Regions from separate parts of the Sporosarcina sp. P37 genome, predicted to be linked through region 2. Evidence: predicted binding sites of a transcription regulator. Region 2 holds the regulator's gene; each other region holds the start of a gene.

Region 1 (7,468 bases), 420 kb from region 2:
GGTAATGGATGTAAGAGATGTGGCTTCTTTGATCATTGCCTGGAGAATCATTTGCTGGCGTTTGCCGCGCTCGATGTCATTGTCGAGTTTGCGTGTTCGTGCAAGGGCCAGTGTGTGGCGTCCGTCCAAACGCTGCAGTCCCGGCATCAGATGGATTGCGTTTTTGTCGTTTTCATCTTTCTCGATGCGTTCGTACGGCACTTCGACTTCGACGCCGCCCAGTGCATCTACGACATCAATGAAAGCGTTGAAGTTCATTTTGACGTAATAGTTAACTGGAATATCAAATAATTCTTCGACGGTATCAATAGATGCTTTTGTTCCGCCGTACGCATGGGCGTGGGTAATTTTGTCTTTGTAATTGACTTGTGGAATATAGACATAGGAATCACGCGGGATGCTGACGAGTTTGATGCTTTTAGCCTTTGGATTTAATGTGGCAAGCACTAGTGCATCGGATCTTCCGTGCTTTTCTCTTTCCAGGCGTGCTTCACTTTCGTCGACGCCGATCAGCAGGATAGAAACGTTATCTTTAGCGGGCTCTACATACATTTCAGGCGGCTCTGATTTTGCAATCGGTTCATAGGAGCGATCGAGCACATGTACCGCCTGATTATGCAATTTGAAGGCGTATGCCGAAATGGCTATTGCAGCGAGGAGGAATGTGAACAAGGCTATTTTAAAGAAGCGCTTCGTTTTCGATCCCTTTTTCCTCTTATATTCTTCTCTTTTCATTTTATACCTCCAGGGAGTACGGCAGGAAGAGCCGTCAATGGCGAATTTATTGAAAGATATACCGGACTTTCAGAAGCAGTTCGGTATAATTTTTTCTGGTAAAAAAATGAATTTGCGCCGTTAGAATGGCGGCATCATCTACTGCCATTATACCCGCTTTTTGATTGGACGTATAGTCAGATGTCGAATTCCAGAAATTCATGACCCGTTATGTCGATGACAGCCTGGCCGTTTGTCAGCTCTGTCATCCAATCGACAAATAACTTCTCGTCTTCTTTCGGAACATATAAAAACAATTCGACGTCCTCTTCATAGACAATCTCTTTTAACGGAAAGGCTGATTGGCGTACTTCGTTTTCGACTTTGCCGAGCCATGTATAGTCAATAGATGTTTTGACTACTGCGTGCAGCTTTCTTTCGACTGCTCCCGTGGCCGCAATGCCTTCAGAAGCTGCTCTTCCATAAGCGCGGATCAATCCTCCGCCGCCCAGTTTGATGCCGCCGAAATAGCGTGTCACGAGAATTACGGTATCTTTCAGCTGCTGTTTTTTGAGAACTTCCAGAATGGGAACGCCGGCTGTGCCTGAAGGTTCTCCGTCATCATTTGCTTTTTGTATATGGTCATGTTCACCTATTATATAGGCAGAGCAATTATGAGTAGCAGTATGGTGGTTCTTTTTAATTTCTGCAATGAAGTCCATGGCCTCTTGTTCTGTCTCGACGCGCTTGACAAATGACAGAAAGCGGGACTTTTGAATAATGAATTCACTTTCACCGTATAATTTCACGGTTTTATAATTAGCTCGCATTTGTCGTTCCCCCTACATTTGTAATATACTTATAATACTTTTACATCATGAAAATGATATACTGTATATGAAGTGTATAAGTAATTAGGCTAAACTGCAATGCTGCTCACTTTGCTGATTTTCTTATAGACAGGTGCGGGAGGTAGTTATTTGAACGAGAAAGCGATTGACATTCAACAAATGGAAAAGATTTTCGGCAACATGGTAAATGTGATGGATCGTTCGAAAAGCGATATCTTCTTAATTAGTGAACAAAGCCGCCGAAGTTATGAAGAAATGCAAAAAGAGCTGGCAGAAGTGAAAGAAAGTATTTCGCATGTAATAACAGAAGGTGATTCCTTAGAAGATATGTCCCGTCATTCGCGAAAGCGTCTGGCCGCAGTATCTAAGGATTTTGTTACGTATAGTGAAGAAGAAGTAAAACAAGCTTACAGTGCGGCAAATGACTTGCTTGTACGTGTCTCCATCAATAAAATGGAAGAGAAGCAGCTTCGCGAAAGGCGGGATGAGCTGGAACGCCGGCTTATGGCGCTGCTTTCTACAATTGAAAGAGCAGATCAGCTCGTTAACCAAGTAACGACTGTGATTAATTATTTAACGTCTGATTTAAAAGATGTGAGCACGGCACTTGAAACCGCCCGCCACAAACAGGATTTTGCGGTCCAGATCATCCAGGCGCAGGAAGAAGAACGGAAACGGCTGTCACGCGATATTCATGACGGACCAGCCCAGATGCTGGCGAATGTTCTGATGCGTTCTGGCCTGATTGAGAAAACGTTTGTCCAGCATGGTCCGGATGAAGCGATGAGGGAACTGGCCTATCTGAAAGAAATGGTCAGAGGAGCATTGTCTGAAGTGCGGCGAATCATTTATGATCTGCGTCCTATGGCATTGGATGACTTGGGGCTTGTTCCGACGTTACGCAAATATTTATCGACTATTAGTGAATATGAGGCGCCGCTGATCATCCACTTCCAAAGCAACGGAGCAGAAAAAAGATTTGCTTCTAATTTTGAAGTAGGGGTTTTCCGGCTCATACAGGAATCAGTGAATAACAGCATCAAGCATGCGAAAACTGATGAAATTTGGGTCAAAATCGAATGGTTGCGCGAAACCGTCAATATTTTAATAAAAGATCAAGGTCTTGGCTTTGACACAAAAGAAGTAAAAGAAAAATCATTTGGTTTAATTGGAATGCAAGAACGAGTGGAATTATTGAAAGGGAAAATGAAGGTATCCTCTAAAATTGGGGAAGGCACTTCTGTTCTTTTTCAGATTCCATTAGATGATGAAATGTAAGTAAGGTAATTACTGGGAGGAATAGCATATGGAGTCGACAAAAATTTTGATAGTAGATGATCACCAATTGTTCCGCGAAGGAGTTAAACGAATTTTGGATTTTGAAGAATCGTTTAATGTAGTAGCTGAAGGAGACGACGGATCAGAGGTGCTTGAGTTATACAGAGAGTACCAGCCGGACGTTGTACTGATGGATATTAACATGCCGCGTATGAACGGTGTGGACGCAACAGAGGAACTCGTAAAAGAATTCCCGGATGCACGCGTTATTATGCTTTCCATTCACGACGATGAGTCCTATGTGACACACGCCCTGAAGACAGGTGCCCTCGGCTATATGCTAAAAGAAATGGATGCGGATGCAATTGTACAAGCCATTAAAGTAGTGGCGAATGGCGGCTCTTATTTGCACCCGAAAATCACGCATAATTTAGTTTCTGAATTCCGCCGTTTGAGCGAGAGAGAACATAAAGGTTCTTTCCAGCAGAACGATATTCGCCGCCCGCTTCATTTGCTGACAAAGCGTGAATGTGAGGTTCTGCAATTGCTGACAGACGGTCAAAGCAACAGAACAATTGGTGAAACGCTATTCATCTCAGAAAAGACCGTTAAAAACCACGTTTCCAGCATACTGCAAAAAATGAATGTAAATGACCGTACGCAAGCAGTTGTCACAGCTATCAAAAATGGCTGGGTAGAAGTAAAATAATGAAATAACATGAAAAAGATCTTTGTGCGCTGAAGGTCTTTTTCTCTACGCGGAGGGACTTATGAAGAAAAAATTAGCAGCGGCATCCATTACACTGGCCCTTGTTTTGGGAGCATGCGGTAACTCGGATGACAAGAACACAAATGCTCCTGTAAACGAGGAACCGGCACCAGGCAGCGGCGCGATCGACCACGGAGTAGATGACAAGAAGGTCGGATTCAGTATGTCCGGTGACAAAGTAGAAGAAGCTGCGGATGTGCCTGAACAAGAAAAAGCCGATATTCTCGCCGCTTTTGATAACTACATCGAAACGCTGAACCAACAGGATATCGATGGGTATCTCGCTACACTTTCTACGGAAGGCTATGATCTTGAAGAAGAGCGTCAGGCGACCGAGGAAATGCTTGCGAATACAGCGATGAAGCGTGAAACGGATAATGAAACGATCGTAAAATACACGGGAGAAAGCGCCCAAGTATTCTCGACGCTGAAAACCACGTTTACGGATAAAGAGTCGGGCGTGGAAAATACACCTGAAGGCCGCCAAGTAACTGTCTTTAATAAGGAAGACGGCGAGTGGAAAGTGTTCTCCATCCACTTTATCGGGGACGAGCCGGGCAACCAGTAATACCGCAGAAAATATAATAAAATTGCAGTTACGTTACTGCATAAGACTTCCGGCAAAACAGCCGGAAGTTTTTTTATGCAAAAAAAGCCATACTGTATGTACTTGCTTTTTCAAACAGAAGTAATTATAATTAGTACAAGAACAAATGTTCTATAAGGGAGGACGATGAGTATGCCTTTGATTCCAGCGGAGGCATTGCCGTATCTAGAGAACTATATTTATTTGCCCATGCTGCTGACAATATTGGAGCGGGATCGGCAATTAGTAGATCAAGTTCCCTTCAAGCTGAAGAGTCCGTATATCAACTTGATCGACGAAACGATGAATACAGTGTCTGCGGATCTGCAGGCAACTGCTCTGTATTTGCGGCGGCACCAAATGAAAGTCATCCGCCGCTCGACAGATGACCTGTTTACGGAATATCTGTTTATCCACGAAGGCTATGAAGACTTGCGCCGCTATTTAAACGTCCGTCTGCGTAACCGGTCGGAAGAACTGCTGAATCAATACATCAGGAAATTGGAGAATCAGAACTTTTCGGCTCCATAATCATATAATAGGAGCTGCGCAATTCTTCCTGTGCATGTTCAAAACGCTGAGACAAAATATGCGACAGCGCCATTTGCCGGTAGACAGTCGCAAGTGACGTATCAAGCGGCATCTGTGTATCGTTCTTCAGCATAACAATTACTCCGTCTTCATGTTGAACCGCATCTTTTACTGCGTGATAAGCCACCCATGAATTTTTATGTAACGTAGGGGACAGTAAAGGGAAGAACAATAACGGCCGATCATTCGAATGAGTGAGCATAATGGGCGGTTTGGGACGGTTTTTCAAATCACTTTTTGAACTGTTGATAATCGATTCGAAATTGGAACGGTAATGTGCGCATGAATCTCTCATAATTTCTAATGGTGTTTTCTCAACAATGAACGTCCGGTCGCTTTCTACTACTTTCGTATAGTACGGATTGGAATGTTGTCCGTGAAGTAATGCAAAAGTATGAAAAGTCACAATGTAAGACGACAGGTAATGTGGATTGGACATGGCGTTCCCTCCCTGTTAATAGGACAATATACGTATTAATTATAATATAGAAAAAACGAAAATCAACAATAATTTTAGAAAACAGTAAATGTTCTGTCACCTGTGGGATATTATAAAAACGCCCGAGGTAAAGGCAGTAAAAATTATTGATTACGGCAGATGCGGTAACTTGCGAACAGCCTTTATCCATTTCGGCCGGAAAAGGTGTGAACACAAGAAAAGACTGAAGATGAAATCCGTTCGGGATTCATCTCCAGTCTGTGTGCACTATTCGTCAGTTCTGGTATTCAAGTGCGGCCGCGCCCAGTGTTTTGGCAGCTGCCAGCATAGCCTGTTCATCTATGTCGAACCGCGGGTGATGGTGCGGAAAAGCATCTTTCGGCCGCGCGCCAGTGAAGAAAAATGTGCCCGGCACTTTTTCCAGGTAGTAAGCAAAGTCCTCTCCGCCCATTTGCGGCTGCATTTGGACTGCGCCTTTTAATTCCGGAATGGATTCCGCCACCTGTTTCAGGAAGTCCGTTTCTTTCTCATGGTTGACCACTGCAGGATAACCGCGGAAATATTCTGCCGTGATTTCGCAGTCATGTGCGATAGCTGTGCCTTTTACTACGCGCTGTATTTCCTGTTCCATCAGATTGCGGACATCATTCGTGAAGGAACGCACGGTTCCGGTCAATACGGCCTGATCAGCAATGACGTTATAGGCATTTTCTGAAACGAATGAACCGACTGAAAGAACGGCTGAATCAATAGGGTTTACACGTCTTGAAACGAGCTGCTGCAGATTGATGACCAGTTGCGAGCCGATGACAATCGCATCTTTTGTCTGATGCGGAGAAGCACCGTGTCCGCCTGCACCTTGAATCGTAATCTTAAAGCGGTCAGCTGCCGCCATGATCGGTCCGTCGGCATAATAAATGACTCCCGGTTCAAAAAGGGACCAGAGATGCGTGCCAAAAATGACATCTACACCTTCCAGGCAGCCATCTTCAATCATTGCGATTGCGCCGCCCGGGGCTGATTCTTCCGCATGCTGATGAATAAATACATATTCGCCGGCCAGCTCATCACGCATTTCATTCATTGCTTTTGCGAGCTGCAGCAGTGTGGCGGTATGGCCGTCATGACCGCATGCATGCATAACACCCGGAACTGTAGAAGCGTAAGGCGCGTCTTTTTGATCCTGAATGGGCAGCGCATCAAAATCTGCGCGCAATGCAACGGTTTTACCTGGCTTCTTGCCCTTTATCTTTGCCGTGATGCCATTGCCGCCCACGCCTGTACGCACTTCCATTCCCAATTGTTTATAGAAATCAGCTATATAAGCAGCCGTCTTTTCTTCTTTAAATGAAACTTCGGGATTCATATGCAGGTAGCGTCGAATCTCTACCATATCACCATAGGATTGCTCTAATTTCTTAAATAACTGCTCTCTCATTTATTCGTCCCCTTTCAAAAAAACAACTAGGTCAAATTTAGTATAACAAGCGAATGATAGCGCGGCAAACTCTGTAATGAGAAATTTCAGACGGCAAAAGTTTTTTACACAGATGAATGCAGAAAAAAAGAGGCTGACGCAAAAACGTCAAACCTCATCTACAGGTGTCTTATAATGGGCGGTGTACGGTGCACTTGAGAAGATATGCTGTGTCGCGCCGCCGGCATCTTTGAAATTCATCGTATTGGACAGCTTATTGCCGGGGGAGTTGTGCCATACTTCATACAATCGCTTGTCTGTCCACTCCGTCAGTAATGTATACGTATCAGAGCCGATTGGACGTAATAAGCGATATGCGATGAAGCCAGGCATATTCTGCAATTTCTCACCCAACTCTTTATACTGGTGCTCGAAAATCGGTTTTCCTTCATCTGTAACAGCAACATTATCCATTGCGAAAAATCCTGGTTCGGTCAGATTGCCGAAAGATCCGGCCACTTCATATTTCCTCGGCGTCTGAAATATGCTTGCACCATTTGTTTCATGGAGCAGCAGCGTGTGGCCGCTGCCGTTCATTAAGAAAATCGATTCACTTTTGTGCTTCTCCTTAATCTTTTCCATAAATTCAAAAGTTCCTGTCGTCATATAAATATTCATTCAAAGTTCCTCCTTTGACTGGCTGCAATCGTCTTTGCATAACAGTATAGCTCTTTTTCAGTGTATGATTCTACACTTAGTAATTCCCCTAAATATCCTCTGTCAAACACGCGTATGGCGCGGGAAATCATAATGATTGTCGAAA
Region 2 (7,468 bases):
ATTGGGCTGCCAATTCTTTGTGTTCGTTGGCATAGCTCTCAAACAGCTCATTCCATTGCTGTTCTTTTTGCACGCCCAGTTCATCTGTTGCCGAATTGAATCGGTCATACACTTCTTCTGGGACATAGAAATCCTCTTCGAATGTCCACTTATAATACTCTTTTGTCAGAGCCATTTCTTCTTCTCCAAGAGGGGCGCCGTGCGCGTCTGCTTTACCTGACTTATTCGGAGATCCGTAACCGATGACAGTTTTTACTTCGATGATTGTCGGTCCGCCGCTGTTTTCTTTTGCTTGTTCAATTGCAGCTGATACAGATTTCGTATCGTTGCCGTCTTCTACACGCGCATAATTCCAGCCGTATGATTCAAAGCGTTTTCTGATATTCTCAGAAAACGACATATCCAAATCGCCATCTAAAGAAATGTCATTACTGTCATATAGTACGATCAATTTATCTAATTGCAGGTGACCAGCCATGGAAATAGCTTCAGCCGCTACTCCCTCCATAAGATCCCCGTCACCGCAAAGTGCGTACGTGTAGTGATCAACAATATTAAAGCCAGGTTTATTGTATGTTGCCGCAAGGTGCTTTTCAGCCATTGCCATTCCGACAGCCATACCAATCCCTTGGCCAAGCGGTCCTGTCGTCGCTTCGACTCCTGCTGTATGACCATACTCCGGGTGACCCGGCGTTTTTGAATCCCATTGTCTGAAATTCTTCAGATCATCAATCGTCAAGCCGTAGCCGCTTAAATGCAGCAAACTGTAAAGCAGCATGGAGCCATGTCCTGCTGAAAGCACAAAACGGTCACGATTGAACCATTGTGGGTTTGATGGATTATGGTGAAGATGCTGTGTCCATAATGTGTAAGCCATCGGTGCTGCGCCCATCGGTAATCCCGGGTGACCTGAATTTGCTTTTTCAATTGCGTCGATTGATAATGTCCGGATTGTCGTTATTGCCAGTTGATCGATTTTTTCGGTCATGCTGTACATCCTTTCCATCCTGCTCATATGAGTGTTTTATGGTACATATTCCTTCTCTAGTGTAGTCAATTCCCGAGATAATTACAATGTTATTCCGTTGCCTGCAGTCAATTCAGGGGTTTTTTGTTTGCTTTTGCTTCTTTGACTTTTTCAGGCGTGACATCATTACCTTCCGCATCGATTACTTTGACGGATTCGATTGTTTCACGCATTCCCGAACGGAACGTTTCGAGGTACTCTTTGCGTAATTGTGTCTGTTCTTTTGCTTCTTCAATCGATAAACCTGTTGTCTTCTTTTTATTTGCAAGCTCATTAATACGTTTCATTTTCTTTTCTGGCAGCATGTTATAAACCTCCACATATTTATTGTTCAACTAAAATGTAAACAACCTGGAGGAAAAGTGCAAACGATTAGTGTTCCTGCGCTATAAACTCTCTATATCTTCTATGAACTGTTGCCTTGCTGACTGTGTGGCCCAGTCCATTCAGCACATTGGCAATCTCTTCATAGGTGAGGCCTTTACTGCGCAGCGAGACAATCTCTTCCATGGGCAGCTCAAGTCTTTCACGCCCTGGGCCCTGATCGATATTATACAAGTTTTCAGATGGATTATAGCCTCTTTCAACAGCCCGCTTCATCCCTCTGCGTATTTTTGCATTATGTAGTTTCCGCTGATATTCTTCCACTATTGCAAGAATCTCCAGCAGCATGGTATCCATTTCGTTAAGTTCTATCGTCCCGTTGGAATGATTCGTAATTACTGCAGTATCACTCTTGGCAATAACATGCAAAATAGCCACCCGCGCATTCCCCCGTCCCAAACGTGTTTCATCTTGAATGAATACGGCATCTACAGCTCCGCTCTGAATATGATCCAGCATGGCAAGAAGCCCTTCGCGGTCCATATCATATCCGCTTTGACGGTCTGTATAAATCCCTTCACATGTGTAGGACAATTCTGCAGCCAATTTCTCAAGTTCTTCCTGCTGACGAACAATCGACTGCTCTTGTGTTTCTTTTTCTGTACTCACACGGCAATAGATTACGCAATTCTTTTCCTTCATCTTTCTCCCACTCCCATTTCAGCTACACGCATATCTGACTGTTTATTTATTTTAACAGGGACACGCAGTAATTCACCTGAAATGATCTGATCACTCTGTAATTCATTCAATGAGCGCACCTGTTTAATCCAATGTGCTGCAGGTATATCTTCTGAATAATTGGAAGCCAGCCCCCACAATGTATCTCCTTCATTAATAACTATTTCCATGTATTGGTCATCTTCTGCCAGTTTATCAAATTGCACCCATGCAAATGTTACACATACTGCCAGCAGTACCGCAAAATAATAATTGTTTTTAATAAATTCTTTCATAATCTCCATGATAACTCCTCCTAAAATATACGATTTAAGAATGCATGTTCGGAATACTTGTTCTTAATTATAAGAGAACATACGATTCCATGTCAAGTAAAATTAGAACCTTTGTTTGATTAGTAATCGAACACATGTTATACTATATTCAAAATAATGGTTCAGTATTCCATTGCTCGTAATCTTGCAGAAGAGGTGAATATGTTGAAAAAAATATCGAAGAGACAAGAAGAAATACTCGCTTTCATCAAAGATGAAGTCCGTTTAAAAGGATATCCCCCTTCCGTGCGCGAAATCGGAGAAGCTGTGGGACTTGCGTCAAGTTCAACCGTTCATGGGCATTTGTCGCGATTGGAAACCAAAGGATTCATCCGCCGGGACCCGACAAAACCCCGTGCTATCGAGATTTTAGATCCAGATGGTCTGGATGAGATGAAAAGCGGAGTTATGCACGTGCCGCTCATCGGTAAAGTTACAGCCGGCAATCCGATTACAACAGTTGAAAATATTGAAGAATACTTTCCATTGCCGGATACGTTCGGTTCTTCAGAAGATGAAATTTTCATGCTGGAGATTGTCGGAGACAGTATGATTGAAGCAGGAATCCTTAACGGTGACCGCGTAATCGTCAGACAGACGCATTCAGCAACCAACGGAGAAATTGTAGTGGCGATGACAGAAGAAGATGAAGCGACAGTGAAACGTTTCTTTAAAGAAAAAGATTATTTCCGTCTGCAGCCTGAAAACTCTTCCATGGAGCCGATCATCGTAGATCAGGTATCCATCCTTGGAAAAGTGGTCGGCGTCTACCGGATGATCCATTAAAAAAAGTGTATCGAGAACCGAAAACAGGTTCTTGATACACTTTTTTATTTATACTAGCTTTTTTTCCAGTAATTGTTCCATGGAATTCAGCACCGCTGATTTCACATGCTCATAAGTCAGTCCGCCCTGAATATAAGCCGTGTAGGGCGGTCTGATTGGACCGTCAGCAGTCAGTTCAATGCTCGATCCTTGTATGAATGTACCCGCCGCCATGATGACGTCGTCAGTATAGCCCGGCATATAAGAAGGCTCCGGCGCATACTGGGCATTGATCGGGGAATTTTGCTGGATCATCTGACAGAACGTTATCATTTGTTCTGCCGTGGAAAAATTCACTGATTGAATTAAATCCGTGCGCTGCTCACTATAATGAGGTGTTGTGTCCATCCCAAACATACCGAAAAATGCTGATGTGAACAATGCGCCTTTAACTGCCTGGCTCACTACATGAGGCGCCAGGAAGAATCCTTGATACATCTCCAGTAACGTATCCAGCGATGCTCCTGCTTCTGCGCCTAAACCGGGAGATGTCATCCGGTATGCACATTTTTCCACCAGTTCTTTTTTTCCTGCTATATAACCGCCAGTTCTCGCCAGACCGCCTCCGGGATTTTTAATCAGTGACCCCGCCATCAAGTCTGCTCCCACTTCTGCAGGCTCTTTCATCTCGACGAATTCTCCATAGCAGTTGTCCACGAAAATTACAACATCTTCCTTGATCTTGCGCACTTCCTGAATGATGGCTTCAATTTCATGGATACGGAATGAAGGATTGCTCGAATACCCTTTTGAGCGTTGAATAGCAACCATTTTCGTTTTAGACGAAATGACTTCTTTTGCTTTTTTATAATCGACTGAACCGTCTTCATTCAAATCGATATGCCGGTAGGATATTTGATAGTCTTCGAGCGAGCCGGTATCTTTCCCGTTGCCGGAAATGATAGACTCCAGTGTGTCATAAGGCTTGCCTGTAACATAAAGCAGCTCATCGCCCGGGCGCAAAATCCCGAACAAGCTGATCGTAATTGCATGGGTGCCTGAAATAATTTGGTTTCTTACAAGACAGTCTTCCGCTCCAAACACATCGGAATACACTTGTTCTAATACATCGCGGCCGCTGTCATCGTAACCATAGCCTGTAGAGCCCGATAAGTGGAAATCACTTACCTGATTCTGCTTAAATGCCTGAAGAACTTTTCGCTGGTTATAAAAAGCAATTTCTTCGACTGTTTTCACATACGGCGCAATCAGCTGTTCCGCTTCCTTCGATTTCGCCAGTAAGTCTTCATTAATTGGTGCAATTTGCATTATGTAGTACCTCATTTCATTTTCTCATCTTCTATTTTAGCAGATGCGCAACATTTGCCAAATGAAAGACAACAAAAAAACAGGCGGATGCCTGTTTATTGTTCATCTTTTAAGATAACTGGTTTTGAAGGAGCATAAGTTGAGATCGCATGTTTATAGATCAGCTGCTGTTTGCCTTCTGATTCCAGCAGGACCGTATAATTGTCATATGACTTGATCAGACCTTTCAACTGAAAACCATTGAGTAAAAAGATTGTTACAAATGTGTTGTTCTTGCGTAATGAATTTAAAAAAGTATCTTGCATATTTCCTTGTGCCATTCAATTGCCTCCTTGTCTCTGTCCTTTATTTATTCCATACTTCTTTCTGAAAATCCTTTATTATTTCCAATGTTTTCTGATAAATTTCTTCACCTGACTGATCAGCTTCCACCCACCGCACAGGCAATTTATTGCGGAAGTATGTCAGCTGGCGCTTGGCGTAATTACGTGTGTTCTTTTTCACGGCTTCAATTGCCTGCTCTTTTGTCAGCAGCCCGTCAAAGTAAGATATCAATTCTTTATAGCCGATAGCCTGTACAGACTGCGTCTTTCGAATCCCTCTGTCCCAAAGGCTTTTCACTTCGTCAAACAGACCCATTTTGACCATTTCATCGACACGCTGACCGATTCGTTCATAAAGTATATCTCTCGGAAGGTCGAGTCCAATGATCAGATAATGATACATTGGCATATTTCCTTGCTGCTGCTCATGATCCTGCTTTGTTTGTCCGGTCACTTCCAAAATTTCAAGCGCCCGCACTAACCGGCGATGGTTATTCGGATGGATTTTTTCCGCACTTTTTGGATCCAGCTCCGAAAGTCTTGCATGTAATTGCTCAGCACCTGCTTGTTCCAGCTCTTCTTCCAGCCGCGCCCGCACTGCAGGATCAGCCGCTTGTTCGGTGAATCGGTAATCAAATAATACGGATTGCACATACATGCCGCTGCCTCCTACGATAATAGGCAATTTTCCGCGTGATTGAATATCTTTAATCCACTGTCTGACTGCCTGCTGATACTCCGCCACAGAAAAGGATTCTGTCGGCTCTTTCACATCAAAAAAGTGATGCGGGATACCCCGCATCTCAGAAGGGTGAATCTTGGCTGTGCCGATATCAAGTTCTTTATATACTTGCATGGCATCGCCGTTGATAATTTCCCCATTCAACGAAGCGGCAAGTGCTGTGCTCAGTGCTGTTTTGCCTGAAGCAGTTGGTCCTACAACCGCCAGTACATCAATTGGTGCGTTCATTTCGTTTCATCCACTCCACAATAGTCGTATAGACTTGCTGATAATTGATTTCCTGAAGCATCTCATGTCTTCCGCCCTCATACAACTGAACAGTAACCTGCTGCTGGCTGGCTTTATTCAGCTGTTTCGCCACTTTCCAAACACCTTTCGCTTTATCCCCCACCGGATCATCTGTGCCTGACAGCAGTAAGATTGGCAAATCATCCGGGATATTACGTAAAAACTCTGGCGCTTCAAGCGAATTCATTCCTTCAAGAAGTACGCGAAACAGTTGTGCAGTCGGTACAAAACCGCATGCTTCATCTCGTTCATAATCCGCAACGCTTTCTGCATCGCGCGACAGCCAGGCAAATGATGTTTCACCCGGGAATAGCTTGGAGTAATTGCCGAATATCAATTCATTTAAAAACTCATCCGGCTGCCGGTCATCAAGCTTTCCTTCTCTGTAAGCCGCCAGTGCAATCGCCGCATGTGCTATGAACTCAGAATTACTGCCTGTGCCAGATAATATCACTGAATGGAGTGTGGAACCGTACAGTTGGATATAACGCCTGGCCACGAACGATCCCATACTATGTCCAAGCATTACCGCCGGCAGTTCTGCATACTCCAGTTGATAGGATTGGTTCACTTCAAACGCATCATCGACCAGCTGGTCAAAAGTGGCTGATTCTCCTAAATAACCATACGTGTGACCGTTTCCGGCAGCGGTCTTGCCATGCCCTCTTTGGTCATGCATCGTTACGGCATATCCTTCTGATAGCAAGTACTTGGCAAAGCGCGTATAACGCCCGCTATGCTCAGCTAATCCATGAATGATATGTACGCGGGCTTTTGGCTTTTGATCAGGCGCATAACATCTGCTGTAGATCTTTGTGCCGTCACGCATCTCTATCCACCGTTCTGTCATGAAACTGCACGCCCTTTCGCTTCAGCAACCGCATTCATCAAATCGTTTTCATGAACGGCCTTTTCATTGTCCGTGTAATCCAGTAATGCTGCCATATATTCAGTGACCTGTTTCGCCAATGATTCTACTGTATCGATTTGGAAATATAGATCCCCTTTGCGCCGAATAAAGAAATCACTTGGAGAGGTAACCATTTCATAATGAATACCGTATAAAATTTCTGCACGCAAACTGATTGGCAATGGATTCTCTTCTGTCGATATCGAATGTGCAAACTGGAAGACACGTTCACTGTTTCTTCCATAAAAAGATGCAATACGCGCACCTTGCTGGGGTGTTAAGCCGAATTGAGGCGCTCGTACAGCCTGCACATTTATAAATTCTTCCAGTGCGGCATCATCTGCAAAATCACTTCCTGAAACCGGTATATTTTTCGTCTGACATTGTTTAATAGAAGGCTTTTTTAATCGTTTAGTAATTCGGTCAACGACAACTTCCGCCATCTGACGGTAGCCCGTCAATTTTCCTCCGGCAATCGTCAGCAGTCCCGGCACAGTTTCCCATATCTCATCTTTCCTCGAGATTTCAGATGCATCTTTGCCTTCCTGTGCAATTAACGGCCGGATGCCCGCCCATGTGGATTCCACTTGATGACGCTGCAAGCGGACGCTCGGGAATATTTCATTTACTGCGTTGATAATATAGTGAATATCATCTTCCGTTGCGACGGGATGCTGTTTGTCTTCTGAATAGAAAGTATCTGTC
Region 3 (7,468 bases), 550 kb from region 2:
ATCGGAACTATTGAATATGAAGTATCTTTTGTGAACTGTAAGCAACCTGCATTAATCCGCTCAGTCGAAGAACATCTCAAGCGATCAGACATGCTGGTGAAGCAGGAGGCAAAGACGTTTCACGTAAAAGAACAAGGGATAAAAGAATTATACGACTTTTGCGCCGATCATGCAGCAGAAATGGATTCTATTAAATTCCGCTTGGATCCAACCGATTGGCGGCCATTTTCGCAAGTCATGGAAGTAGTGGAAATGGAATGGATCGACCAGGTCATTAAAGACGAACAGCTGACAAGCCATTATCAGCCAATTGTTACACGTGATTTGGACATCTACGCCTATGAATTACTGGCACGTTTCTATCATCAGGACGGCCGTGTCATCTATCCGAATGAAATATTCACTGCCGCTAAAGAGCGCGGCAGATTATATGCACTTGATAGAGTATGCCGTATGACGGCGGTTCGTCATGCAAAAGATATTACGCAAAAAGCATTCATTAACTTCGTGCCGACTTCCATTTACTCGCCTGAATTTTGTTTGCGCTCCACTATTCATCTGACAAATAGGCTGGGTATTGATCCGCATCGTTTGATTTTCGAAGTTGTGGAATCAGAAAAAGTGGAAGATATGGATCATCTGAAGACAATCTTGAATTACTATCACTCCAGGGGATTCAAGTATGCACTTGATGATGTGGGGGAAGGATACAATACGATTGAATTAGTGTCATTCCTTCGTCCGAATTACATGAAGTTGGACATTAAATACGTGCAGGGTGTATGTTCTGATCCGCAAAAGCAGTTTGTCGCTGAACAGTTCTTGGAGAAGGCACTGGCTATCGGCGCTGTTCCGTTAGCGGAAGGCATTGAGGAAAAAGAGGACTTTGAATGGCTAAAGGCAAAAGGCTACGAACTGTTTCAAGGTTATTTATTCGGCAAACCTTCTGCTGTTCCACAGACGGAAATAGTGATATAAGACATTCGGCCGTTCAAGTTCAATTAGTTTACACTGGAATTGATTTAATGTTAAACTAGTTTCGATAAGGAAATGTTATATATGAAATTAGATAAAAAAATTGCACTCATCACAGGCGGCGGAATCGGATTGGGAATCGCAACGGCTTTCGTGAAAGAAGGTGCCACTGTCGCGGTGGTAGACTTGAATCAGCAGGCTGGCGGAGCGGCTATGGAAAAATTGCAGAAGATCTCCCCGCAATCTATTTTCATTCAAGCAGATTTATCTGATCACAAAGCACTGCCTTCAATTATCGAACAAGTTGTAACGAAGCTCGGAAAACTCGATGTTTTGGTGAACAACGCACATGCGCCCCGAATGAAATCAATTGAGGAAATAACACAGGAGGACCTGGACTTCTCATTCAACACAGGTTTCTATCCTACGCTGTACTTGATGCAGGCTGCACTTCCTCACCTGAAAGAATCGAAATGATCCGTCATCAACTTCGCATCGGGTGCTGGACTGAACGGCGACGTGAACCAAGGTTCTTATGCAGCAGCAAAAGAAGCGATCCGTGCAATTACACGAGTCGCAGCAAACGAGTGGGGACAATACGACATTAACTGTAACTTGATTTCCCCGATCGCTAAAACACCGGGCATCGAGCAGTGGGCACAGGAACATCCTGATATCTACCAGGCGATGCTTGCGAAAAATCCGCTTGGCCGTCTCGGCGACCCGGAAAAAGACATTGGCCGCACAGCGGTATTCTTGGCAAGTGAAGATGCATCATACATCTCGGGCCAGACTATCATGGTGGACGGCGGTTCTACTAAATTACGGTAAATTAAACAAAAGGCTGTCCCAGTGAACTGCACCTCAATTGTTAGACACAACTGACAATTGGAGGTGCAGTTCATAGCGGGACAGCCTTTTTTAGACGAAAGTGTCATTCAATTTTGTATAGATTTCCAGTAGATTACGCCGCTCGGCTTCCGATAAATGACTGAAAAACTCTGTTCGAACTTTGCGGCCATACCGTTGCGCCTCTTCTAAAATCTCCAAGCCCAAAGGTGTTATTTTCCAATATTTTGTTCGACGGTCTTCTTCATCGTTTCTCAGCGTTATATATCCGCTATTTATGAGCTTTGTCGACAAATGTGTCAGGGAAGCGGGAGTGAAGCCAAGTGTCTCTGCCAGGTCAGAAGGCCGCTGCTCTCCTTTCTTGTGCAGCTCCAGCAACACAAGAATATGGGAAATGCCAAGGGACAGTTCGGATTCCTGCTGGAAGCGGATAAGCATTTTATTCGTTACTTGATCCATTAAATGCACTAAATTGAAAACGGTTTGTTCATCATTCAACTAGAACGCCTCTTTCCCTTACGAAACTTTATGTTCATATACTATTCATCATACAACATTATATCTGAAATAGAACAATTTCTTTACAATATTTTTGCTTTTGAATCTTCTTTTTCATTTAAATTAAAGAGAATTTCATTTTCTTCTTTTTAATTGCAGAGTGATAGCGTATGATGAAGACAACGAATGAACTAGATGAGCCAAATTAGAAAGGTGGGCATAAGGTTTGATGAAAGTTAAAGATTCGTTGACGTTTCAGCTAGGCACCATTATAGCGGGCATATTAGTGGTGATGTTAGCGATTACTTCGATTGCTACATATAAAACGGCGTACGACAAATTATACGATGCAGCGGGAATTGAGGCGTATGGCTGTGCCAATATAACTACCGGACTCATTCGCCCTGATGATATGGACAAAGCATTGGCGGGGGATGCACAAACGCAGCAGGCTATCGGGAAGACGCTGAACTGGACAACTGCCCATAAGAATATATTTGAAACACAATATATTTTGGATCTTGACGGTAACCTGATTGCTCTCGATGATAACCTGAAAGCAAAAGGTTTTGCACCGGGAGATAAGTTCCATATGGATCAGGATGCTATTGATGACTTGCTCGCACACGATCATCCGACCTACTCGCAGCCTTATGAATACGGCGGGATGAAGAGATTGTCCGGTTACGCTCCAATCCATGAAGACCAGGATGCCAGTAAAGAAATCATCGCCGTAAGTGTCATTGATTTTGACGCAACAATCGTCAAAGACCGCACATGGGACGTTGTGCGTGACGGAATTTTGATCAGTATTATTCCTATGTTGCTTGCATCTGTCGGAACAGGATTTCTCATTCGCCGTAAAACGAAGCCGATTTCAAGCTTGATTGAACAGGCGAAGAAAATTGCGGACGGTGATTTGGCTGTACAGACGACAGAAGTTACTTCACAGGATGAAGTGGGTGATCTGGCTCGTACATTGAACCAGATGACAGTGAATTTGCAGGAGATGATCGCTACGATGAATACGACATCGCAGCATTTATCCGAAAATGCCGGCGAAACATCTGCTTCACTTTCAGAAATGCGGGAAGCGGTTTCCATGGTAGCGAATAATATCGAGGAAGTCGCAACAGCTGTCACAGACGGTACGACAACTGCGGAACATGCGGCAGGCATTTTATCGGGTCTTGCAGGCGGACTTCGCAATACGAAAGAAAACGCCGATTCTATGCTGGTCAATTCCAATGAAACGATGAAAATTGCATTGGAAGGCGCTAAACGCGCGGATGAAATCAGCCGCGATATGGAATTAATCCGAACGGGTTCACAAGAAGTGGGTGATACCATTCAAAATCTTGTCGAGTCCACTACGAAAATTCAGAACATCACCGGTTCCATCGCAGGTATTGCGGCACAGACAAACTTGCTGGCACTCAATGCTTCCATCGAAGCAGCACGTGCAGGAGAACATGGTAAAGGATTTGCGGTCGTTGCGGAAGAAGTGCGTAACCTTGCAGAACAGTCAAATCAAGAAGTTCTGGAAGTGGAGAAACTGGTGCAGGATATATCCGAACGCATCCAGCAAGTCATTACGTCCACAACAGAAAATACGAAACACATCACGAAAGGTACAGAAACCGTTCAGCTTACTTCTCAGTCATTAAGCAATATTTCTATTGCGGTTGGAGAGACTGTCAAGGAAATTAAGAACATCTCCAACTTGATGACATCTGAAGCAAATAAATCAACAGAAGCTGTTCAGCTGATTGAGCATTTGACACATGCTGTGCAGAATATCGAAGACATGACGAATAATATCGCCGCTGCCGCTGAGCAAACGACAGCGAGCATTGAAGAAATCTCCGATCGTTCAGTTCAGACCAATCAAATGGCGCATAAACTGGAGCAATACGTCGGTTCATTCAAATTACCAAAGTAAACAGTTGGCCATCGCTATAGAAGCGATGGCTTTTTTTACCATTGATTTACGAACCTGTGTTCTTTATAATAAAAACGTACATATGTTTGCTGAAAGGGGAATACGATATGGAAAGGAATCGCGACAGAGGGAAAATTAAATGGACATCGCTGATGTTACCAGAACATCTTGAGCGGCTTCGTGACTGGCAAAGGGAGGACGAGTATATAGCTCGTGCCGACTTGACGGACTGGGAGCTGCAGATGATACAGGAGACGCTCGACACGGCTTGCAAGAGACGCTGTGAGACATGGATGAAGACATGGCACGACGGGGAAGTACGCTTCCATCAAGGGGTAATTGAAGCGCTTGACCTGCAGACATGGACCATCGTCCTGCGTGATCCGTTCGGCACGGAAAAGATTCATGCGGCAGATGTAATTGATGTGCAGCTGGCAAAAGAAGCGGATGGTTCTTAAAAAAATAAAAGCCGTCTGCGGAGGCAGACAGCTCAGTCCCTGAAAAATGCTTTTTCTACGTTGTACTTTGCACGCTGTGTGTTGATCACATACGTTTCGTAGATTTCGCGTTCCATTGGATCATCGATGATAACAGCGGAAATTTTCGCCACTTCTTCACGGTGATTGCGCAGTGGAGACACTTGGTCATCAAAATGCTTTTTCAGACGCGGACGCAATTTTCTTGCTTTCCCTACGAATAACAATTCATCGCTATGGTTGAAGAACAGCAAAAGACCGCCTTTATCACGAGGGATCTCATGAAAATCGATGAAGCCGTAAATTGGCTTGATCGGCGCTTCTTCCGATGTAATTTCTTGCTTTCTGCGAACGATTGTTACGTCAGGTTCCGGCAGTGTAATACTAATCATTTTACTTCACATCCTCATATCATTAAGTGTTTATCCTATCATACGGCAGGAAAAAAAGCGAGAAACTTTCTGTCTGTCTGCTGCATATAGTAGACAAAAGTCTCAGAAAGGATGAAACAATGAAAAATCCCGCCGTTATCCAGACGCACCACGTATCGAACAGCAAACCAAAAATAGATATTTATTATCCGGTCATTACCTGGCTGGAAAATAAGAAAGTTCAGAAACAGCTGAATGAGGAACTGTTCAAAGAAATGAATAAATTGCTGGTGGAGGAAAATTATTATGAACCAGGTCTCGTGGAATTATTCGCGTCGTATGAGATCAAAAATAATCAGCGGGACATTTTAAGCATCAATCTTATCGTTTATTCATTTACGGGCGGAGCGCATGGCATGACTGTCGTCAAATCACTGACGTTTGACACGCGCACCGGCAGAAAATATAGCTTGCAGGACATGTTTAAACCTGGCAGTCCATATGTACAGCGTATTTCAGAATATATACGGCGCCATATCCAGCAATGGAAGACGCCCGTGCTTGAGCCATTCACTAAAATTCGGCCTGATCAGGACTTCTATATTGCAGATACTTCACTCGTCGTCTATTTTCAATTATACGAAATTGCTCCTTATGTTGAAGGCTTCCCTTATTTCCCGATGCCGCTATTGAATTTGGAGGAATTGATTAAACCGAACAGCCCAGCAGACCGCATGCTGCCTTTCACGGGAAGTTAAGGATAAACAAATCACGAAATGTATAGGCTTACAAGACGAAATAGTGTTATAATTTCGATATACGAATTATACAAATGAGGTGGAAACTTATGCTGAGGAATTTCTTCATCGGGCTATCGGAAAATCAATTGCTGAATCAAGCTGCCCAAAAATACGGCTTTCAATTAGGAGCCCAGCAAGTTGTGGCAGGTACCAACATCGAGGAAATGATTGACAGTGTCAAAGAGCTCAATCAGGCAGGCATCTCCTGTACGATTGATAATTTGGGGGAATTTGTCTACGAAAAAAGCGAGGCCATTCAAGCGAAAGAAGAAATTCTGGCAGTAGTGGACGCGATTCGTGAACATCAGGCGGACGCACACCTTTCCATCAAACCTTCGCAGCTTGGTCTCGATATTGATTATGAATTTTGTAAGCAGCAAGTTGAAGAGATTGTCAACTATGCGAGTAAAGACAATATTTTTGTCAATATGGATATGGAGAACCATACACGGCTTGAACCGACATTCCGACTGTTGGACGAACTGAAGGAACAGGGCTGCACCAACGTCGGAACGGTCATTCAGGCGTATTTTCACCGCGCGATGGACTATACGAAAAAATACGGCGACACGCGGATCCGATTAGTAAAGGGTGCGTATAAAGAGTCACCGGATGTGGCATATCAGGACAAACAGGATATCGACGAAAACTATATCAAAATCATTGAAGAGCATCTGCTCCACGGGGCGTTCACTTCTATCGCGACACATGATCACCGCATCATCGAACATGTGAAGGGTTTTGTGGAGAAGCACGATATTCCGCGTGAGCAGTTCGAGTTCCAAATGCTGTACGGCTTCCGCAAAGATTTGCAGCTGCAGCTTGCGAAAGAAGGCTATCGCTTCTGTACATACGTGCCGTTTGGAGAGGACTGGTACGGGTATTTTATGCGAAGGCTGGCAGAGCGTCCGCAGAATATGAATCTGATGGTGAAGCAAGTGTTTACTAAGCGGACCAATACAGTGCTCGGACTCGTTGCTGGTGCTTTTGTGCTCGGACGTTTGAGCAAGCGCGGAAATGGAGATAAAAAAGACGGCGGCTGGGTCAGATACCGCTGAATTTGCTAGATAAACAAAGGGTTACATTGACCGGCGTACCAGGTCCGCTGCGCCGCCATGGGAACGCAGCGGGCTGACGGCAGGTCAAGCTCCATTTAGTCAGATCGGCGGCCATACTGATTCATCAGAAGTCGCCCTTACTTTTCACAATCTGCTACACTGCCATTCCAGCAGTGTTTTTTTGTACTTGCTTTACATAAAAGATGGGAAATAGTAGTGTTATATATAGTAGAAGAAATTTTCACATTATATTTCCTGCATCACGCGCACTGTATCTTCTAAAGTGCGGAATACAGTGCGCGTGATGCGGAGGATAGCGTGAAATCCGTGATATGTAAATAATAGGAAATCTATGAAATTGAGCCAGACAAGCAGTATCAGATGATTGAGCTGTTTAAAAACAGGAATATCGCGATAGATACTACTGTGTTTTCTTTAGCAGATCAAATAAATTGAAATGAGGACTGTCATGAATATTACTGCAGCGAAAATTACCGAC
Region 4 (7,468 bases), 360 kb from region 2:
CCAGTTCATACCAGCTCGGAGCATCAAAACAGACACCGCTTTTCGGGCTTCGCAGCTGCTCGGTTACGTCCTTGTCAGGAATCGAAAACTCTGCCTGCAGTCCAAGGTTGCGGAACCCATGCAGCAGCCCCCCGGAAATTACACGGTACGCTTCGGTCACCGTCTCAGGCATATTCGGATATTTCTCACTGACAATGACACTGTATGTAAGCTCATGTTCATGAAGGACACCTCGGCCGCCTGTCGGTCTGCGGACGAATCCAAGTCCTAATTCTTTCACTTTCTCCATATCGATATCTTTTTCAATACGCTGAAAATACCCGATCGATAGCGTAGCGGGCTCCCATTCATAAAATCGCAGTACCGGACCGATTTCTCCTCGGCTATGTAAATCAAGAAGCGCTTCATCCAGCGCCATGTTGAAGGAAGGACTGCATTTTCCCGAGTCAACGTAATGCCAAACAGCTTTTGTCATATTCATTCTCCTTCGTCTGTCATACTGAACTAATAGTATAGGAAATCGTGAACGAAAAAAACAATAACGCTTTTCATTTTAGCATTACGATTGAACTGATGCCAGATAATCTTTATAATAGAGATATTGATGAAGGGGGAAGTTTTTTTGAGTTATTATATTTTAGGGGCAGCTGTGCTCGCGGTCATCTTGTATTTTGTCATTACTTACATACGTGTCGGAAAAGCATTGACTACTTTAACGCAAGAAGAATTTATAAAGGGTTACCGCAAAGCACAATTAATCGATGTGCGTGAGCCGAAAGATTTTGAAGCCGGACATATTTTGGGCGCCCGCAATATTCCATTCACACAGTTTACACAGCGTTATAAAGAAATTCGTCCTGACAAGCCCGTCTATCTTTATGATCAGAACACCAGCCGCACCGGACGTGCTGCATTGTTTTTGAAGAAAAAGGGCTGTACGGAAATTTATCAGCTCCGCGGCGGATTCAAGCAGTGGTCAGGTAAGATCAAAACAAAATAATTTACATAGATCCTCCTTTTAGGGGGATCTACTTATTTATAAGGAGTGTTACACAATGAAGCCATCGTTTTTAATTCCTCTCCATTCGTCACAATACGAAAAGCTTACGCATTATCAGTATTACGGTGTTGTCATTGAGGCGATACTCGAAACCCTGCAGGAACGGTCTCCGGCTGATTGGCAAATAATCCAAGTCGATGAATTCTCTTCATACACGGAAACCATGCTGCCAGAACTGATTCACCGCAAACAACTGCCGTACGAGTCACTTTGTCATATTTATCCCACTCTGCCAACAGAAAAAATCCAGCAAGATGAAACAGTGAATGCGTTTGCCCTGCGAAATGCAGAAACCATCGACAATCAGCTGATTTTCTTTCCGCAGCACCGAATTGCTGTGGCCAATATCAGTTACTATGTCGCAACAGGTTCCACCTGGTCTGAACATACTGTGTTCGCTCCGTCTGCTGCACATGTTAAAAAGTTCATTGAAGCATTAAATGAACTGCAGCGGGAAGCGATGAAAACGAATATTACGTATTTGGTGGACACTGAAGAAGGTATGGAGAAAAAGACATATGCAGCCGGGACACAAATCAATCGATCAGACGTCCTGCTCGATGAAAAATTGAAAAATGACCTATTTCGTTCAATTGATGAATTTTTCCGGGATGGCGGAGCATTTTTCAAAGAGTACGGCTTGCCGTATAAGCGCGGTATCCTGCTGTATGGCTCGCCCGGTAATGGCAAGACGACGCTCGTCCGTTCCATTACAGGCACAACTGATGCACCTGTTGTATACTGGCAAATCACAGAATTTACCGGCAGCCATTCGGTGCAAGAAGTATTTAACACGGTGGAACGCCTTGCCCCTGCCATTCTTGTTATCGAAGACATGGATTCCATGCCTGAACATATGAGAAGCACATTTCTCAATATCCTGGACGGCGTACATGTCCGTGACGGCTTATTTATCATTGGAACGACTAATTACCCCGAACGCATCGATCCGGCCCTGATCAATCGCGCAGGTCGTTTTGACAGCACATATGAAATCAAGTCCCCGACGGAAGAAGTACGGAAGCAATATATGGAAAAACTGGACCGCAAACAGATTCTGTCAGCTGAACAAATTACAGATATTGCCCGGGAAACAAAAGGGCTTTCCGTTTCACAGCTGAATGAGCTGTATATGTCAATTGCACTCACCTATCACTATGAAGCGGTGATTCAATACAAAGATCGTATCCGCCAGCTGCAAAAACAGCATAGACAAACCACAAGGAACGACTGGGAAACGGATTCGCCAATCGGTTATTAAAACACAGAAAAGAGGCCGCACCGTAAAAAGGCAGCCTCTTTTCCAATGTATTAAATGTATACACAGATTCATTGGACCATTCACTTATACTTGGTCAGAATGTCTTCCGGAATATGACAATAATCATCCGGACACTTGTCTAACCTGTTCTGATGCTCTTCTGCACTTCTCACATAATTTGTTAAAGGAAGTACTTCCACCATAATTTTGTCATAGTCATTTCTGCTGCGCAAAAAGACTTTCGCCTCTTGGAGATGTTCGGGCTTTTCACTATAAATCCCGGTTCTGTATTTTACTCCGACATCCTGTCCCTGTTTATTCAAACTGTACGGATCAATGATTTCAAATAAATACTCCATTAAATCTGTTATCGTCATGACGGATGGATCAAATTCCGTTTTTACGCACTCAGCGTATCCATCATACTCCCCTTCAAGTGTATGACCCGTTCCGTTCGCTCTTCCCGCTTCTGTAACTTGGACTCCGGGCAACGTTTTGATAAAAGCCTGTACTCCCCATAAACACCCTCCGGCAACATATACCTCTTCCATATCTCCTGTCCTCCCATCTGCAAAGCAAATTTATTTGTTCCAATCAGTTTGAAGCGCGGGCACAAAGATCAGCAATACACTATATTTCACAGATTGTTTATAGAAAACCGCATTGCCTGATTCCATCCTGTACTGCTGTCTGAGTGCGCAAAGGACAAGACACTGTAAATCACATTCTTTTCTTTGCCGCCCTGAAATCCAGATAAAGAGAAATGACTAACATCAATAATAACACTGTCATGAAGAAAGGCAGCAGCCATAAATGATCCGGAGCTGCATACAGCCCCAAAAACATCATACTCATCGCAATAATGGGTGCCGCGTAATAATAAGGTTTGGCATTATAAAACCAGCCATACGGGAAAAAGTGAGCGCCGGTTATGACAGCAAATATCATAATTGCATCGTACGGGCTTTTTATCATAGCCCAAAACAGAATCGGGAAGTAGATAATCTGCGCCAAGTTTAAAAATAGCCCCAAAACCCCTAACTCGTGATCATCAAATTTCCAATCAGCATTCAGTAATTTGGACAGAGCCAAAGACAGCGGAAACATCAAACCTGTCGAAAACATCATAAATATGTTTTTCTGGCTCATTTCAATCGGCTGCAAAAATATAACGGTAATGATTGACCAGATGACAACGGCAGACAATAAGAACGCGATCCCATTCTTTCCTCTTATCGAAATATCATTTCTGGCTTCAAACAAATTCAAAGAACACCACCACTTTCCCATATATTTCCCACAACACGAAAGACCAGAGTAATAAACTTCCGGGAGCTGCTCTTTTAACATGTAATAGAAACATTGTAATAGAGTATATCATGACAGTTACAATTTATTTACCATACTGCTGGATGAATCTGCTCTGCAGCCTCCTTGCAATTTATGTTCACTATATTTCTTTATTTTAGTTTACGGGTGTTTTTTCTATCCTATTAAAACGATTTCATGCAAATATAAACAAGTATTCAGCGCAGCTGCATTATAAATCAGTATCTATATCCAGGGTGCCAGCTTTTACCGCTTACATGATTTTGTTGCATGTCACATATAAATGGAACACTCAATAACTGACAGAGGTTGTGAAATAATGGATAACATTCAGACAGATAAAAATTTTGAATCAGCAGAAATTTATGCAGCTAAACTGGAGTTTTTGGGCAGTGTGCTGTCCATAGCAGGTGAATCTCTTCAAATAGCGGCCGCAATTACACTGCAGGAATTGGAAAATGAAAAGAAGAACAAACGAAAAGCGCAAAAACAATCCGAACGAACAATTCAATTCGAACTAATACAGAAACAAATTGATGACTTAACTAAAAGGGTGGAAAAGTTAGAGCGGAAATAGGTGTCAAGTCCATTTTACTGTGTAAAAGTGCAGGTGCATTCACCTTATTAGACGATCTTCATAATTATGCAGCTGCTCTTCACTTCTTGACTCCATCGTATTTTCCATTTCTCTGTTTGTGCTATTTTACAGAAACTCCACATACAGTATGGATGAGCTAATCCCATAATAAATGGAGAAAAAACGTTCGTAAAGTTTCATTGCAAACCTGTACTTGGAGTACATTCACTCGTTTGGGATGAGGAACAGAAAATCGCTGGGAAGGATGCAGACTTTCAGCGCAGGGATTTGTGGGAATGAATCGAAAATGGCTATTTTGCTAAATATGAATTTGGCTTACAGTTGATTGCGGAAGAAGATGAGTTCATGATTGACTTTGATATTTTTGACGCGCCAAAACTATGGCCCGAAGAGATTGTCTCTTTGAAAATCATCGATAAAAAGAGCGCCACTCTGCGGGAGAGTGGTGCTCTTTTTCTTATCTACGCATAAAGTTTATTGTATAGCACCGCTTGCTTCAGGAATATTGTCTACATCCAAAGCATTCAGTTTGCAGAAGTATTCCAGAAAATCTTCTGCTTCCTTGACCTCATCTTCATCCGTTCGTAATGCTATGATATCTTTTAGCATCTGAGCAGTCCATACATTGTCAAAGTAACGGAATTTGCCTGAATTCCATGAAGTTCGATGAGGGTAGTTTTTATTTACGTAATACTTCCAGAAGAGCATTTTCTCAGCTTCCTGTTCTGTTAGCTGAATTCTGAAATCTTCATGATATGGCACTAGCCCATCATCGCCTATCGTGCCGGTAAATATGTCATTTACCATGAAGAGACCGACGATCCGTCTTTCTGTTTCCTCTTGATCTGAATTTCGCACAGTCAGAACACCTGCACTGTTCGGACGCAAACGGGTTACCGGGTTTGGCCGTCCTTTATTTTTTCCGCTTTGAATACTGCCGGTCGATATTTGCCAGTCGTTAAACAGGTTAGATTGCTCCTCTTCATCCAGCCAAAAAACAATTTGTGAGCTTACATGAATTTTGTTGTTCTTAAGTATATCTCTTCGCTGCTGTTCAAGTAACCGGATCTTTTTTTCTTCTTTGCGCTTCTTTTCAAGCACCGCTTCTTCCGCTCTCTTTTTTAAGAAAACTTCCTCTAAAGATTTAGCGATCGTTTGATCATTTAGTGTAATGAAATTGTCGAAAGCATCAGGATAAACGAACTTTTTAAGAACGTTATTAAAATCTACGACAATCACCGAGTCCTCGTGTTCGACAATACTTCCTTCACCAAACACGTTGTGTGTTATTCCTTCATTAATTAAATTCATCAGACATCTCCCTTTACATAAATTCGTTAACTGCTCTGAAAATGAAAAAACGCACTCCATTCCTTGCTGGAATAAGTTGCGCGGAACTGCTGATTGCACCCTTAATTATTATTGTATATTGATTATACCATATAATCTGAAATTTTTCAAATTTATGATTGACATTGAGCATTTGTTTATCGTACAATATAGGATTTTCGATTTCTATATGTGTGTATGACACTCGTGATTTATTGAGATAATCAAGCCATTTCTGGAAATCAAAATCTATTAGGCTAAAATTTCATCAGACACTGTATGGGAGCTTAACTGGCAGATGAAATATTTTCAACCAGCCTTATCCTTCACCGGAATTTCGTTCATATGAAAGTTTTCATTTTCCAGCGTAATGAAGCAGTAAAAAAATCGACGCTGCCGTCAGCGCCGATTTGAGTCTTTATACATTACTCCTTACTGCTTACAGTAAATAATGAAATCATCTTACTATCCAACTGTCTTTGCCTTCAGCGAGATCAGCAGATTGGATGACTATATGTGCTTACTCGTCCGCAGCCTCCAATGTTACTGCGACAATCTCAGGACGATTGAATACTCTCAACGGTATAATGCTGTTGCCGAGTCCCCTTCCAACCATCATCACTGTATGATTCAGCACATATTCACCGGCAGTATAAACGGGCAGCACTCCTTGATTTGGCGCAATCAGACCGCCGACAAAAGGAAGTCTGATTTGTCCCCCATGTGCATGACCGGAAAATACTAGATCAAAATCAGACTCCGCGTAAAGCGGCAGCAGCTCGGGACGATGTGCTAACAAAATTGTAAAAGTATCTGTTGTCATTTCTTCTGCCAGTGTTTTTATATCTTCCATGGCTATTTCCCGTTCCGATACACCATTGACACCGTGCGCCGGGTCATCAATACCCGCAATATGGATGTTATCATCCCCCATTGCCAGCGCAGACTGCTCATTACGTAAAACATGCACGCCAATAGTATTCAATGAACGTTCCAATGAATTGAATGTCCCAGACCACCATTCGTGATTTCCTGTCACATAGTATACAGGAGCAACTTTCGTCAGCTCTTTCATTAACAGCAGCCCTGCTTCATCCCCCGTCCTGTTGGAATCGATGAGATCACCGGTATAAACTATGATGTCCGGATCAAACATTGTGACTTTCCGGACTATTCTTTGCTGATTCTTCCCAAAGCTTTTATTGTGAAGATCGGTCAAATGGATAATCTTGAACTGATCAAAACTGGCAGGCAGGTTTGCAGAACGGATCTCTGTCTTGCTCATGGTAAGTGAATTATTTTGAAACCAGAAAAAATAGCTGATTGTTATAATCCCAAGCACACTATAGAGAAGTCTTTTCTTCATTTCCATATCAATTCCTATCCGGAAGCTGTAATAGATTGTTTCTGTAAACCCTTATACATAAAATCCTTTGTTTGCTTTTGGCAAACGTTTATTGGAAGCGGTTCTTCAAAGATTCGACGGACAGGTTAATTGCAGTTAAACGGCGCTCATTTAATGTTTTTTGAGAACTGCCATCCTTTGCCTTAACTAGTTGTTTTTCAATAGACGGAACAATGCCCTGCAAAGTTTTTATAGAAGTTAACATGATTTCATCGTCACAAATAAACTCCTCCGCGTTCCAATCGCACCTAAGGCTTTCTAACCCGGTTTTCACAGCGTCCCTTCTCATTTTTACAAGAGCCGTATTTGATCCCTTTTCTGTCATGCTTTCATACGCAGTTGAAAGCTTATGCAAAGTCGACTCTAACGATCTGATGTACAAATCTTGGAATTCTTGGCTTATCACCTTCTTATGCCACCTTTCTTCTTTATGCTGATTAATAATTTTTCAAATCCTTCAGCTGCTATTAGCATATTTATTCAATT

Evidence for each region. The regulator LexA, encoded in region 2, represses DNA repair genes until DNA is damaged. The targets are predictions, from matches to a motif close to CGAACATATGTTCG.
Region 1: a site for LexA is predicted at 4,319-4,332, ahead of SporoP37_RS12995 (YhjD family protein). Genes of this name have one in related genera too.
Region 3: a site for LexA is predicted at 4,340-4,353, ahead of SporoP37_RS01585 (YolD-like family protein). Genes of this name have one in related genera too.
Region 4: a site for LexA is predicted at 5,707-5,720, ahead of SporoP37_RS00650 (malate synthase). Genes of this name have one in related genera too.

The regions. Positions count from the first base shown of each region.
Region 1 covers NZ_CP015349.1:2,584,019-2,591,486, forward strand. The annotation lists gene SporoP37_RS12970 (LCP family protein) at 1-735, opposite strand, end outside; gene SporoP37_RS12975 (YigZ family protein) at 912-1,544, opposite strand; gene SporoP37_RS12980 (sensor histidine kinase) at 1,695-2,843, shown strand; gene SporoP37_RS12985 (response regulator) at 2,872-3,552, shown strand; gene SporoP37_RS12990 (nuclear transport factor 2 family protein) at 3,614-4,180, shown strand; gene SporoP37_RS12995 (YhjD family protein) at 4,352-4,729, shown strand; gene SporoP37_RS13000 (competence protein ComK) at 4,692-5,228, opposite strand; gene SporoP37_RS13005 (amidohydrolase) at 5,503-6,666, opposite strand; gene SporoP37_RS13010 (antibiotic biosynthesis monooxygenase family protein) at 6,814-7,323, opposite strand.
Region 2 covers NZ_CP015349.1:3,008,662-3,016,129, reverse strand. The annotation lists gene tkt (transketolase) at 1-988, opposite strand, end outside; gene SporoP37_RS15010 (DUF896 domain-containing protein) at 1,096-1,332, opposite strand; gene SporoP37_RS15005 (YneB family resolvase-like protein) at 1,400-2,053, opposite strand; gene yneA (cell division suppressor protein YneA) at 2,050-2,376, opposite strand; gene lexA (transcriptional repressor LexA) at 2,572-3,192, shown strand; gene SporoP37_RS14990 (methionine gamma-lyase family protein) at 3,241-4,500, opposite strand; gene hfq (RNA chaperone Hfq) at 4,596-4,820, opposite strand; gene miaA (tRNA (adenosine(37)-N6)-dimethylallyltransferase MiaA) at 4,846-5,793, opposite strand; gene SporoP37_RS14975 (alpha/beta hydrolase) at 5,777-6,703, opposite strand; gene SporoP37_RS14970 (glycerol-3-phosphate dehydrogenase/oxidase) at 6,700-7,468, opposite strand, start outside.
Region 3 covers NZ_CP015349.1:291,417-298,884, reverse strand. The annotation lists gene SporoP37_RS01605 (EAL domain-containing protein) at 31-978, shown strand; partial or broken gene SporoP37_RS01600 (SDR family NAD(P)-dependent oxidoreductase) at 1,060-1,806, shown strand; gene SporoP37_RS01595 (MarR family winged helix-turn-helix transcriptional regulator) at 1,897-2,322, opposite strand; gene SporoP37_RS01590 (methyl-accepting chemotaxis protein) at 2,552-4,264, shown strand; gene SporoP37_RS01585 (YolD-like family protein) at 4,372-4,722, shown strand; gene SporoP37_RS01580 (nucleotide excision repair endonuclease) at 4,755-5,132, opposite strand; gene SporoP37_RS01575 (DUF3298 and DUF4163 domain-containing protein) at 5,252-5,869, shown strand; gene SporoP37_RS01570 (proline dehydrogenase family protein) at 5,959-6,969, shown strand; gene SporoP37_RS01565 (GNAT family N-acetyltransferase) at 7,439-7,468, shown strand, end outside.
Region 4 covers NZ_CP015349.1:92,531-99,998, reverse strand. The annotation lists gene SporoP37_RS00685 (lipoate--protein ligase family protein) at 1-475, opposite strand, end outside; gene SporoP37_RS00680 (rhodanese-like domain-containing protein) at 605-1,000, shown strand; gene SporoP37_RS00675 (ATP-binding protein) at 1,056-2,321, shown strand; gene SporoP37_RS00670 (peptide-methionine (S)-S-oxide reductase) at 2,402-2,872, opposite strand; gene SporoP37_RS00665 (DUF7010 family protein) at 3,042-3,590, opposite strand; gene SporoP37_RS00660 (hypothetical protein) at 3,970-4,227, shown strand; partial or broken gene SporoP37_RS00655 (catalase) at 4,402-4,668, shown strand; gene SporoP37_RS00650 (malate synthase) at 4,723-5,559, opposite strand; gene SporoP37_RS00645 (metallophosphoesterase) at 6,098-6,943, opposite strand; gene SporoP37_RS00640 (hypothetical protein) at 7,032-7,388, opposite strand.